Regions from separate parts of the Enterococcus innesii genome, predicted to be linked through region 2. Evidence: riboswitches for the same ligand, from Rfam matches in the RefSeq annotation. Region 2 holds a riboswitch; the other holds the start of a gene.
What was found. A riboswitch is a leader RNA that binds a small molecule or an ion and turns the genes downstream of it on or off. The one in region 2 is predicted to bind magnesium.

Region 1: another riboswitch for magnesium. It lies ahead of ENLAB_RS00105 (FtsW/RodA/SpoVE family cell cycle protein); the one in region 2 lies ahead of mgtA (magnesium-translocating P-type ATPase).

What each region holds. Positions count from the first base shown of each region.
Region 1 covers NZ_AP025635.1:22,497-28,134, forward strand. Annotated here, with positions in the region: gene ENLAB_RS00100 (endonuclease MutS2) at 1-1,288, shown strand, start outside; M-box (ykoK) riboswitch at 1,577-1,752, shown strand; gene ENLAB_RS00105 (FtsW/RodA/SpoVE family cell cycle protein) at 1,878-3,032, shown strand; gene ENLAB_RS00110 (FtsW/RodA/SpoVE family cell cycle protein) at 3,010-4,203, shown strand; gene ENLAB_RS00115 (phosphatase PAP2 family protein) at 4,200-4,853, shown strand; gene ENLAB_RS00120 (LCP family glycopolymer transferase) at 4,855-5,638, shown strand, end outside.
Region 2 covers NZ_AP025635.1:3,390,060-3,395,697, reverse strand. Annotated here, with positions in the region: gene pdhA (pyruvate dehydrogenase (acetyl-transferring) E1 component subunit alpha) at 1-332, opposite strand, end outside; gene mgtA (magnesium-translocating P-type ATPase) at 767-3,358, opposite strand; M-box (ykoK) riboswitch at 3,546-3,717, opposite strand; gene wecB (non-hydrolyzing UDP-N-acetylglucosamine 2-epimerase) at 4,107-5,207, opposite strand; gene guaC (GMP reductase) at 5,329-5,638, opposite strand, start outside.

The DNA of each region.
Region 1 (5,638 bases), 150 kb from region 2:
GATCATCGAACGTTCCAATAAGCGTGCGACTGTCTTTATTGAACCGGAAGCAGCTGCCCGTCTGAATGATCGATTGATCTTGGCACAGGCGGAAGAAACGGCCGCTCAATACCAAGTTTTATCAGAATTGACCGGGGCGATCGCCGAACAAATGAATGCAGTATTTGCCTGTCTTGATATTTTAGTGGTACTAGATATTATTTTTGCTCGCGGAAAGTATTGTCGGGAAATCAATGGGCAACCGATAGCGATCACTGAAGAAGAAGTTTTGCTTCTTGATCAAGTCCGGCATCCTTTGCTGGGCACTGATGCTGTTCCTCTATCTTTAAAACTAGGAGAAGAGAACCGATGTATGGTCATCACAGGGCCGAATGCTGGTGGTAAAACGGTTGTCTTAAAAACCGTCGGACTCGTTTGTGCGATGGCACATTACGGCTTGTTTCCAGCGCATAATGGCAACAGCAGCGTGCCGTTTTTAAAAAGTCTTTGGATGGATATTGGGGATCAGCAAAGTCTAGAAAATTCTTTAAGTACCTTTTCTGGACACATGTCGAATATTGCACAGATCATGACGAATGCCGGCCGGAACAGTATCGTTTTGTTGGATGAAATTGGCAGCGGGACTGAACCAAATGAAGGGGCGGCTTTAGCAATCGCCATTATGGAATCGATCTATCGTTCAGGGGCATTAATGATCGCCACGACTCATTATGGTGAAATCAAGCAATTTGCCCTTGACCATCAAGACTTTGAAACGGCGGCGATGGCGTTTGATGCCAAAACACTGACGCCCAAATACCGCTTGTTGACCAATGCGGTTGGCGATAGCAATGCGTTTTGGATCGCCGAAAAAATGGCGATTCCAGCTGAGGTCGTGCAAACGGCTAAGGAGTATTTAAAGGATAAATCCTATTCTTTTGAAAAGCAGCCTTTTGTGTCGACCAGAAAACGAACCGATCCGCAGGAAGTAAAGCCTGAGCACATTTTCCAAAAGGGAGACCAAGTCTTTTCAGCAGAACATGAAAAACGGGGACTCTTTTATGAATATTTAGAACAGGGGCAAGCGAAAATTTCGATTGAGAAACAATTTTTCGTTGTTGCTGCTCGACGATTGCAACTTCTCACAAAACGAGAAGCACTCTATCCAGCCGGCTATGATCTAGATCAATTATTTTTCGATTTTGCCCAACGTAAATTTACCCGAGATATTGAACGTGGGTCTAAAAAAGCGCAAAAGCAGTTAAGAAAAGCAGCACAAGAGCGTCAAGCCAAACGATCATTTGATTGATCGGCACGGATATATTTATTCAGACAGTGCAAATCAAGAAAGCAGTTCTTTTTCAATCTCTAGAAAAAGAACTGTCTTTTTTTTGGAATGACCGTTTTTTAATAACGTATATTATCGAAGGGGATCCGGTGTTGATCGAATGATTTTCATTGGTTTTTCTTTAAAGGTCGGAAAATATTCGAAATATCTAATTTCTTTAAGAAAAGTTAAAGAAAAATAAAAATAACAAAGAATAGGTTGTATCTTTATTCGAGGAAGGGTACCATTCATATTGGATTGAAAAATAACATATAACCTTGTTAGGTGAGGCTCCTATACAAACATAAGCTATTGCGCAGAAACGTCGAAAGACGCCAATGTGTAGAACAGGAATTGTCGGATTAAGGCTTTTCATAAAATAGCTAAGAAAGGAAAGAACTTTCTTTACGTTGTATAGTGCTAAAACTCGGACGATGAGATTGCTGCGAAAGTCTGACGTCCTAAGAGAAGTGAGACTTTTTTGCTTTTCTTTTGATGGATGAATGAGCTCAAAAGGCAAAATAACTGGTACCGTCTGAACACCTACTCCAAGGCAAGAGGAGTGGAAGCAATGATAGAAAAAAAGAAGATCGATTGGCTGCTGATCATAGCTTATTTGCTATTGAGCCTTATCGGTCTTTTAATGATTTATAGTGCAAGTTCTTACCGTTTGTTAACGAGGGATCAGCCACCAGCGAGTTTATTCTTGCGTCAGCTTGTTTTTCTACTACTTAGCTGGGTGCTCCTTTTCATTATTCAAAGAACACGTCGAGAGATACTGCTTAGTAAGTACTTAGCGATCGGTTTGCTGGCATTTGGGATCTTTACATTGCTCTTAGCACGTGTGCCTTTTTTCGGCGTCTCTGTTAATGGTGCCCAACGCTGGGTCTCAATCGTAGGGATTCAATTTCAACCTTCAGAAATCGTGAATGTCGGTATGGTTTTGTATCTGGCTCATTACTTTCAAACAGCAAAAACCACCCTGCAGGAAATGAAGCGTCCCCTTTTGGTTTTGTTTTTGTGCTGCGTGTTGATCTTGATTCAACCAAAAGTAGCTGGGGTAATGATTTTACTTTTTTTAGCATTTGTCATGATTACTACGGTACAAGTGCCCGTGAAACTAACAGCTCTTTTATTTGGTGGCTTATTGATCAGTCTGTTCTTGATTGCCATGTTGATCATTTTTTTAGGAAACAATGATTTACTGCCCCACATGTTTATGCACGTTTATAACCGCATACGGTTAGTGGGGGATCCATTTTCCGATCCGTATAATCAGGGGTTTCAAATGATCCATTCCTACTACGCTTTGTTCAATGGTGGTCTTACTGGTCTTGGCTTAGGAAACAGCATCACTAAAAAAGGCTTTTTACCAGTAGCAGAAACAGATTTTATTTTCTCAGTTTTAGTAGAAGAACTAGGCTTGATTTTTGGTATTTTTGTAATCGGCTTATTATTCGTGATCATCTTGCGTTTATTTATGCGATCTGCTGCAATTGAAAACCCTCAAATAGGCTTGATTTTATTAGGGACGAGTACGTTGCTTTTGTTGCAAACAAGTATTAATATTGCCAGTATTTTAGGTTTGATGCCGATGACGGGGGTTCCGCTACCATTCATTAGTTATGGTGGTTCTAGTTACTTTATTCTTTCATTTGCCTTTAGTTTATGCCTGAAACTAGAACGAGAGGAGGGCATCCTTAATGAAGTTCCTCAAACGTCATGAAGCAAACTATGCTTTACTGCTGCCGGTTTTCCTGCTGTTTTTGTTAAGTATCTGGGTACAACATCAAGCATCTGTGATGGATGGCAATGATCCTTCAAGGATTGTTTTGCGGCAGATCCTCTTTTGTATTCTTTCGGCGATTGCTCTTTTTGTGACGAGTTTGATTCCTACGAATTTACTCCTCCGCTTTTCTGGTCTTTTGTACTTACTATCCCTTGGTTTGATGGCCTCTCTTCATTGGTTTTATGATCAAACGATGTTCGAACAAACGAACACCAAACGATGGATCAGATTTGGTGCGTTCACGATTCAGCCTTCCGAGTTTATGAAAGTGGCCTTTATGCTGTTTATGGTCTATCTCACCTTAGTTTATGAAAAACGAAAAGCCGAACGAACGATCAAATCCGATTTGATCTATGTCACTAAGATCCTGCTATACAGCTTACCCACGTTTTTATTGATGTTTATGCAGCGGGACTTTGGAACGAGCTTGGTGTTTATCGTGATGTTAGGTGCCTTATTCATCATTTCTGGTGTTCATTGGAAAATACTGACTGTCGTGATCGGGTTGATTGCCACTCTTGGTGCTATTTTGTTGCTGCTCGTATTCACGGAATGGGGCAATCGTGTGTTGTTTCGACTGCACTTCTCACAATACCAATTGGATCGTGTAAGAGCTTGGGCAGATCCTTTCGCTTATCAAGATTCCATCGCTTTTCAACAAGTCCGCAGTATGTGGGCGATCGGTTCCGGAGGCTTATTGGGGGCGCCAGCTACCCATACAACGGTGTATGTGCCGGTTCGTGAGTCAGATATGATCTTTACAGTCATTGGAGAAACGTATGGTTTTTTAGGAAGTACTTTAGTCATCTTCCTTTATTTTTATCTGATCTATCAAATCATTTTTGCTGCTTTAAAAACAAATAACAAAGCATCGGTCTATATTGCGATCACTTATGTGTTTGGTTTAGTTTTTCAAATTTTTGAAAATATCGGAGCGGCGATCGGTTTGCTGCCTTTAACCGGTATTCCTTTACCATTCTTAAGTCAAGGAGGCACCTCACTGATTGCGATCAGCATTGCTATGGGAATTATCTTTGGGTTAGATAAATTTCCGACAAAAGCCAAAAATAGGTCGTATACATTAAAAGAAAGTAGGAGCTTAACATGAGTAAAACAGCAAAAAAAGGAGTGATAGGTGGAGTACTCTTCAGCTGTTTTGCATGGCTGTTTTTCCTTGTTGCATTAGAACCACACTGGTTCCAAAGCATCGACAACCTGTTTTCCCAATTGCCTCAATGGCGGACACCTGCTGTGGAATCGATTTTTCTCCCGCTTGCCAGTACGGCCACGATCATTCCCGTAGCGGCCATTCATTTTCTCTTAGCAAGTATTTTATTTATGCGCAAGCAGCATTTAGAAAGTTTATGGTTGATGGGGAACATGATTGTGATCAGTGGGGTCGGTCAAGTGATCAAGAAAGTAGTTGATCGCCCGAGACCGGATTTTGCTGACAGCATGGAGCGGGCATCAGCAAGTTTTCCAAGTGGACATACATTATTAGCGACCACTTTGATTATTTCTCTCCTCTTTTTCTTAGGGCAAACAGTTCCCGCTAAAAGAGGCAAGCGTCACTTTATCCAAAACCTGGCACTATTTCTTGGAATGATCTATTTGTTGCTGATCATGATGAGTCGGTTGCTATTCGGGGTTCATTATCCCAGTGACTTGCTAGCAAGTATTTTATTGGCAAGTGGGATCAGTTACATCACCTATGCTTTCGTCTTTTCAATCAAAAAACGTGTACTTAGGGGGAAATAAAATGAGTACAGCAAAAAAACTAATAATCATTTTCCTAGTATTGCTGACGGGAATTATTTCAGCAGGAACCGTCTATGCCATTAGGGTGTATTTTCAAGTAGAGGATGTTGCTCACTCGATCCATCGTCCGATCGAAGGACGAGAAGAGGCGGAGGTCATCGAAAATGCTGAACCTTTGAGCCTTCTTTTGTTGGGGATCGCCAATGATTCCCGGCGCAAAACCGATTTTCGTGCAAACACCATCATGGTGGCAACGTTGAATCCTGCCACGCGAAAAACCACCCTCACGAGTATTCCTAGAGATGCCTATGTGGAGATCGTGGGACAAGGATACCATGATAAAATCAATCATGCTCATTCTTTCGGTGGAGCAAAAATGATGATTGAAACCGTTGAACAATACCTTGATATACCGATCCATCATTATTTCTCCTTAAACATGGATGGGATGGCAGATCTTGTCGATGCAATTGGTGGCATCACGGTTGAAAATGAATTTGCTTTTACTGCCGAGAAGATCGATTACCCAGAGGGTACTCTTGAGTTAGATGGCTGGGAGGCACTCCAGTATACCCGTATGCGAAAAGATGATCCAGAAGGCGACTATGGACGTCAGCGCCGTCAAAGAGAAGTGACTGAAATTTTGGCCAATGAGTTAGTTTCACTTTCAAGCGTGATGCGGATTCAGGATCTGCTAACGATTATTGGAGATAATGGCGAAACGGATTTAACTTTTTCACAAATGAGTCGCCTATTCACTCAATATCAATCCGCATTAGGGACCG
Region 2 (5,638 bases):
TGGATCAATTGTGGTACATCACGGTAACCAGGTAATAAAACGTCTTCTTTTTCAAAAGCAAATTGACTTGCTAATTGGCTTGCTTCTTGTCCAGCAGTTGGCGCGAAGAAACCTAGACGACCTTGACGGTTTAACGCAGTTGAGCGTTGGTCTAATACACGAGACCATACCATACGAGTCATCAATTCAACTAATTCGTCGTCACTTAAATCTGGTACTAACTCTTGATTTACAATTTTCCCGTCTTTGTCCAAAGCTTGGTAAGTTGGAAAATCCGCATTGACTTGCTCCAAAATCGCTTGGAAATCAAGTGCTTTTTGTTTTTTTGCCATCTTGACACACTTTCCTCTCTGATATAAAAATTCACTTTCGTATGTAACAGGGTTTAAATCTGTACTATCGAAATTTCATTTACTCTTATAAATTATCATTTAACTTCGAAAATGACAAGTGAAAAGGGTATTTTTTTTAATAAAAGAATTCCCACTGTAGCAACTCTTAAGAAAACATTAGTGAAATTAATCACATTAAAGCAATCGCTTTCTTCGATTTTTTCTTTTCAGATTCTTTTTTTTATTTAAGAATAGTACAGCAATCATCATTATACAAAACAGATTAAGCACAATCCTTTTATTATCACTTGTGAAAGATTCGACTTGGATCTAAGAGAAATTTCTTAATATGAGAAAAAAATAATACAGAGAACGGATAAAAAGAAACAGATCGGCGATTCTCCCCTTGTTAGGAAGAACGCCGACCTGTTTTTTTAAATCCATTCTCTCGTGACATGAATGTAAATGCGTTTCGCAAACTCAACTGTTACTAAATAAGCTAGATTGATACCGACATACCATGGCCAGTAACTTGATGGCAGTGCTGCAAAATCAAAGACGGTATGCAATGGCGTCAAGATGACCAAGAAGCCAACTGCAATCGCTAGAACACTTGAAATCAAAACTGCAGGTGATGCGATACTTTTGATAAATGGTAATTTTCTCGTTCTGATCATGTGAACGACTAAGGTTTGTGTCGTTAAGCCAATCATAAACCATCCTGCTTGGAACAAGGCTTGCTCTTGGATGGTATTTGCACTAAAGACATGCCACATCATAAAGAAGGTCAAAATATCGAAGATGCTGCTAACAGGTCCAATGCCGACGGTAAACTTCAATAGTCCACCCACTTGCCATTTAACTGGTTTTTCTAACTCTTCTTTATCTACGTTGTCCCATGGAATCGTCAATTGGGCCATATCGTACACCAAGTTTTGAACCAACAGTTGAATGGACAACATTGGTAAGAAAGGTAAAAAGGCACTAGCAACTAAAATCGAGAACACATTTCCGAAGTTCGAACTCAAAGTCATTTTGATGTACTTCATCATGTTGGTAAATACTTTGCGGCCTTCGATGACTCCTTTATCAAGGACATTCAAACTTTTTTCTAATAAAATGATCGAGCTGGCATCTTTGGTGATATCTGCTGCGGTATCAACCGAGATACCAACATCTGCCGTGCGTAAAGCAGGCGCATCGTTGATGCCATCTCCCATAAAGCCGACCGTATGGCCTGCCGCTTGAATGGTTTCAATGATTCGGGATTTTTGCATTGGATTTAATTTTGCAAACAGATTGGTTTTTGCAGCTTTCTCTGCTAACTCTTCATCTGACAGATGATCTATATCGGTTCCTAACAAGTATTCATCTGCATCGATCCCAACATCTCGACAAACTTTTTGCGCAACGATCGCATTATCTCCCGTCAGCACTTTGACATTGATGCCATGACCGTGTAAAGAAGCAATCGCTGTTTTTGCTGTTTCTTTTGCTGGATCTAAGAAGCCCATAAAGCCAATCATGATCATGTCTTGTTCATCTTCTACAGAATAAACGGCATCTGCGTGGGCATCCCGTTTTACAGCAACAGTCAACACGCGCATTCCTTGTTTGTTCAAGCGCAAATTCACTTGACGCAATTGTTCTCTCAATTGAGGAGTCAATTCCATCACTTTGCCATCAACTTCTACATACTTGCAGACTTGTTCCATTTCCTCGGCTGCCCCTTTAGTGACCATCAGTTGATGACCATCTGCATTGACCACAACCGTCAAGCGGCGACGTGAGAAGTCAAACGGAATCTCATCGATTTTTGTCACATCGTTAAATGGCGCTGACAATCCTTCTTCTTCATAGTAGTTTAAGACAGCAATATCCATCAGGTTTTTCCACCCTGTTTGATAGTAAGAATTTAAATACGTCATATCAAGGACTTGTTTATCTTCTACGCCAAATGGATTTAAATGCTGTACCAGTACAACACGATCTTCGGTGATCGTACCCGTTTTATCGGTACATAAAACATCCATTGCGCCTAAGTTTTGTATAGAAGGCAATTCTTTGACGATCACTTTTTCTTTTGATAAAGAGATTGCCCCTTTGGCTAAGTTGCTGGTGACGATCATTGGTAGCATTTCTGGCGTCAAGCCAACTGCTACTGCTATCGCGAAGAACAACGCTTCGCCCCAATCGCCCTTGGTCAATCCGTTGATCAGTAATACGATCGGGAAAAGCACCATGACCATTCGCAACAATAGTTTGCTGACTTTCGTTAAGCCATCTTCAAAAGTTGTTTTGCCGCGTTTCGTCGTCGCATTTTTAGCAATATCACCAAAGAATGTACTTTGACCAGTTTTCAAAATAATCGCTTTTCCTTGGCCACTTAAGACATCGGTACCCATGAAAACGAGGTCTTGCATGTCTAAAGCTGAAATTTGGGCATCACTTTCTTTGATCCCAGCATCCACAAATTTTTCAACTGGCATTGACTCGCCAGTTAATGATGATTGATTGATAAATAAATCTTTGGTCCAAATCAAGATGGCATCAGCAGGGATCATATCGCCGGTTGCTAAGGTGACGATGTCTCCTGGAACGACTTCATCCATTGGAATTTCTCTCGTGATACCATCTCGAGTGACGGAACAAGTATTTTCAATAAGTTCTTTTAACGCTAAGCTTGCTTTTTGGGAACGGTATTCTTGGACGAAAGTAATCATGACACTTGCCAAAATCATGATTCCCATCACGATCACTGCTTCAATATCGCCTGTTACAAAAGAAATAACCATTAATAATGCCAAAACTAACACAAAAGGATCTTTGAAAGCACCTAGGATCATCAACCAAGCAGGTGTTGGTTTTTGCGCATCCACTTTGTTTGGACCATACTCTGCCAAACGTTCTGCAGCATCTTCTTCCGATAACCCTTGGAAAGATGTCCGCATTTCCATCAGCAATTCTCTTTCGGTCAATTTTGCCAGTAATTTTAATTCTTGATCTTTCGATAGTTTTTTTAACATCTTTTTTTCCTCCTAGCACTTAGGAGTTGCTTACGCCACCCCTAGCGATTCGATAACTACTCCGCTGTTTCATCTGGGGACTGGGGTATTCCATGTGAATCTTCCTTTCTTTTTATTAGGTAAGTCACTGTGGAACGCGCGTAAAAGACACAAAAAAACACACGCTCCCAATAAGCATGCGTAAAAAACTCATGATCATTGTAGAGCTTTAGCACTATAGGGCGTAGATAGCAAATCTGCTATCAGCTACTTTGGGTTTAACCTTCACGATTAGACCTGTCCTACCAACTAAGTATCTCTCGATACTTTTGCGGCAGCAGCTTGTGTCCATATAGGAGCCTCACCTAACAATTATTTGTATAAAATGTCAGTTCGCCGGAAGTCTTCCTTCCAACTACCCACATAATAACTGCTATCCTAGCCAATGTCAACCGCAACAATGGAAAAAAGCACCCTTTTTTCTTAGATTTTCGTTCGTTTTTAAATGAAAGGTCTTACAATAAAATAACAACGTTAAAGAACCGTTGTGATTTTATACGTGATAAAACTTTTTTCATGAATAGATAGAAAGTTTCTCCTAACAAAAGCCATAGCACAACAAGCCGTTCGTCTATCCCCTTAAACGAGAAATTGAAAAAGATGATACAGTACATTCCTTAAACTTGCACAAAAAAATAGACAGCCATTTATCAAATAGCTGTCTAATCATCTATTGTTTTTCATACTGAGAGATTGTTCTTTCTAACTCTCACGAAAAATGTTCAACTAAAATCTGCAGGATTCGCTGGCTTGCTTTCCCATCGCCATAGGGATTTTCTGCATGTGCCATGGCATTGTAAGCTTCTGGATCCTCTAGTAGTCGCTTCGTTTCTTGATAAACTGCAGCTTCAGACGTACCGATCAGTTTTAACGTACCTGCAGCAATTCCTTCCGGACGCTCTGTTGTATCTCTCAGGACCAAAACAGGAACGCCTAACGACGGTGCTTCTTCTTGGACACCGCCAGAATCCGTTAAAATCAAGGTACTTTGATTGGCAACATTGTGAAAATCAATGACGTCTAAAGGCTCAATCAACGTAACATTTGCTAGTTCTCCAAGAATCTCCTGAGCAATCCCTCGCACTTGAGGATTCTTGTGCATAGGAAAAACCACTTTGATGGTTGGTTTCTCCTTAGCGATTTTCGCTAAAGCGCGGAAGACTTGCTGCATCGGAACACCTAAGTTTTCGCGACGGTGCATTGTCAGAAGAATTATGGTTTGATCTGCTGCAGAAAGTTCTGGATGCTGATAGTCCTCCGAGATCGTATAACGCATCGCATCAATGGCGGTATTCCCCGTTACAAAAATTGCATCTTTATTACGATTTTCCGCTAATAAATTTTCTTTACTTTGGGCAGTTGGCGCAAAATAAAAATCGGCTAAAACATCGATCAGCTGACGATTGGCTTCCTCCGGATAAGGAGATTTTTTGTTCCATGTACGCAAACCGGCTTCCACATGCCCCACAGGAATCTGCTGATAGAAGGCAGCCGTCGCGGCGGCGTATGCTGTGGTTGTATCCCCGTGAACGAGTACGATATCAGGGGTTTCTTTTTGCAATATTGGTTCCAGATCCAGCAAAACTTTGGTGGTGATTCCTGTCAAAGTTTGCCCTAAAGTCATAATATCCAGATCATAATCTGGTATGATTTCAAAAACCTTTAAAACTTGATCCAACATTTCTCGATGCTGCGCCGTCACCACAACGATCGATTCAAAACGCGGGTCGTTTTCCAATTCCTTTACTAGTGGCGCCATTTTGATGGCTTCCGGTCTGGTACCGAACACAGACATCACTTTGATTGTCATTTGGTCACCCGCTCCTCTACTTCTCATTGCTTCTATTATAACGAAGAAAACAGAAAAACAAAATGGTTGTTCCAACAAAAAAAGAAACGACCGCTAAAAGGCCGTTTCTTCCGTATCCAGCTTAAATAGTATCTCCATTGAAAATCGAATTTTTCACGATTACGTAATCCACTTTACGAATCGATTCTAAATCTTTTCCACCTGCATAAGAGATCGATGACTGCAAGTCTTGCTGCATTTCAACCAACGTATCTTTTAAAGAACCTTTGTATTGAATCCAAATTTTCTTTCCTTCTACGTTTTTCTTTTCACCTTTTTGAAATTCCGATGCAGAACCAAAGTATTCTTTCATCACAACGCCATTTTCTACCTTGGTTTCCCCTGGTGATTCTTCATGCCCAGCAAACAATGAACCGATCATGACCATGGTT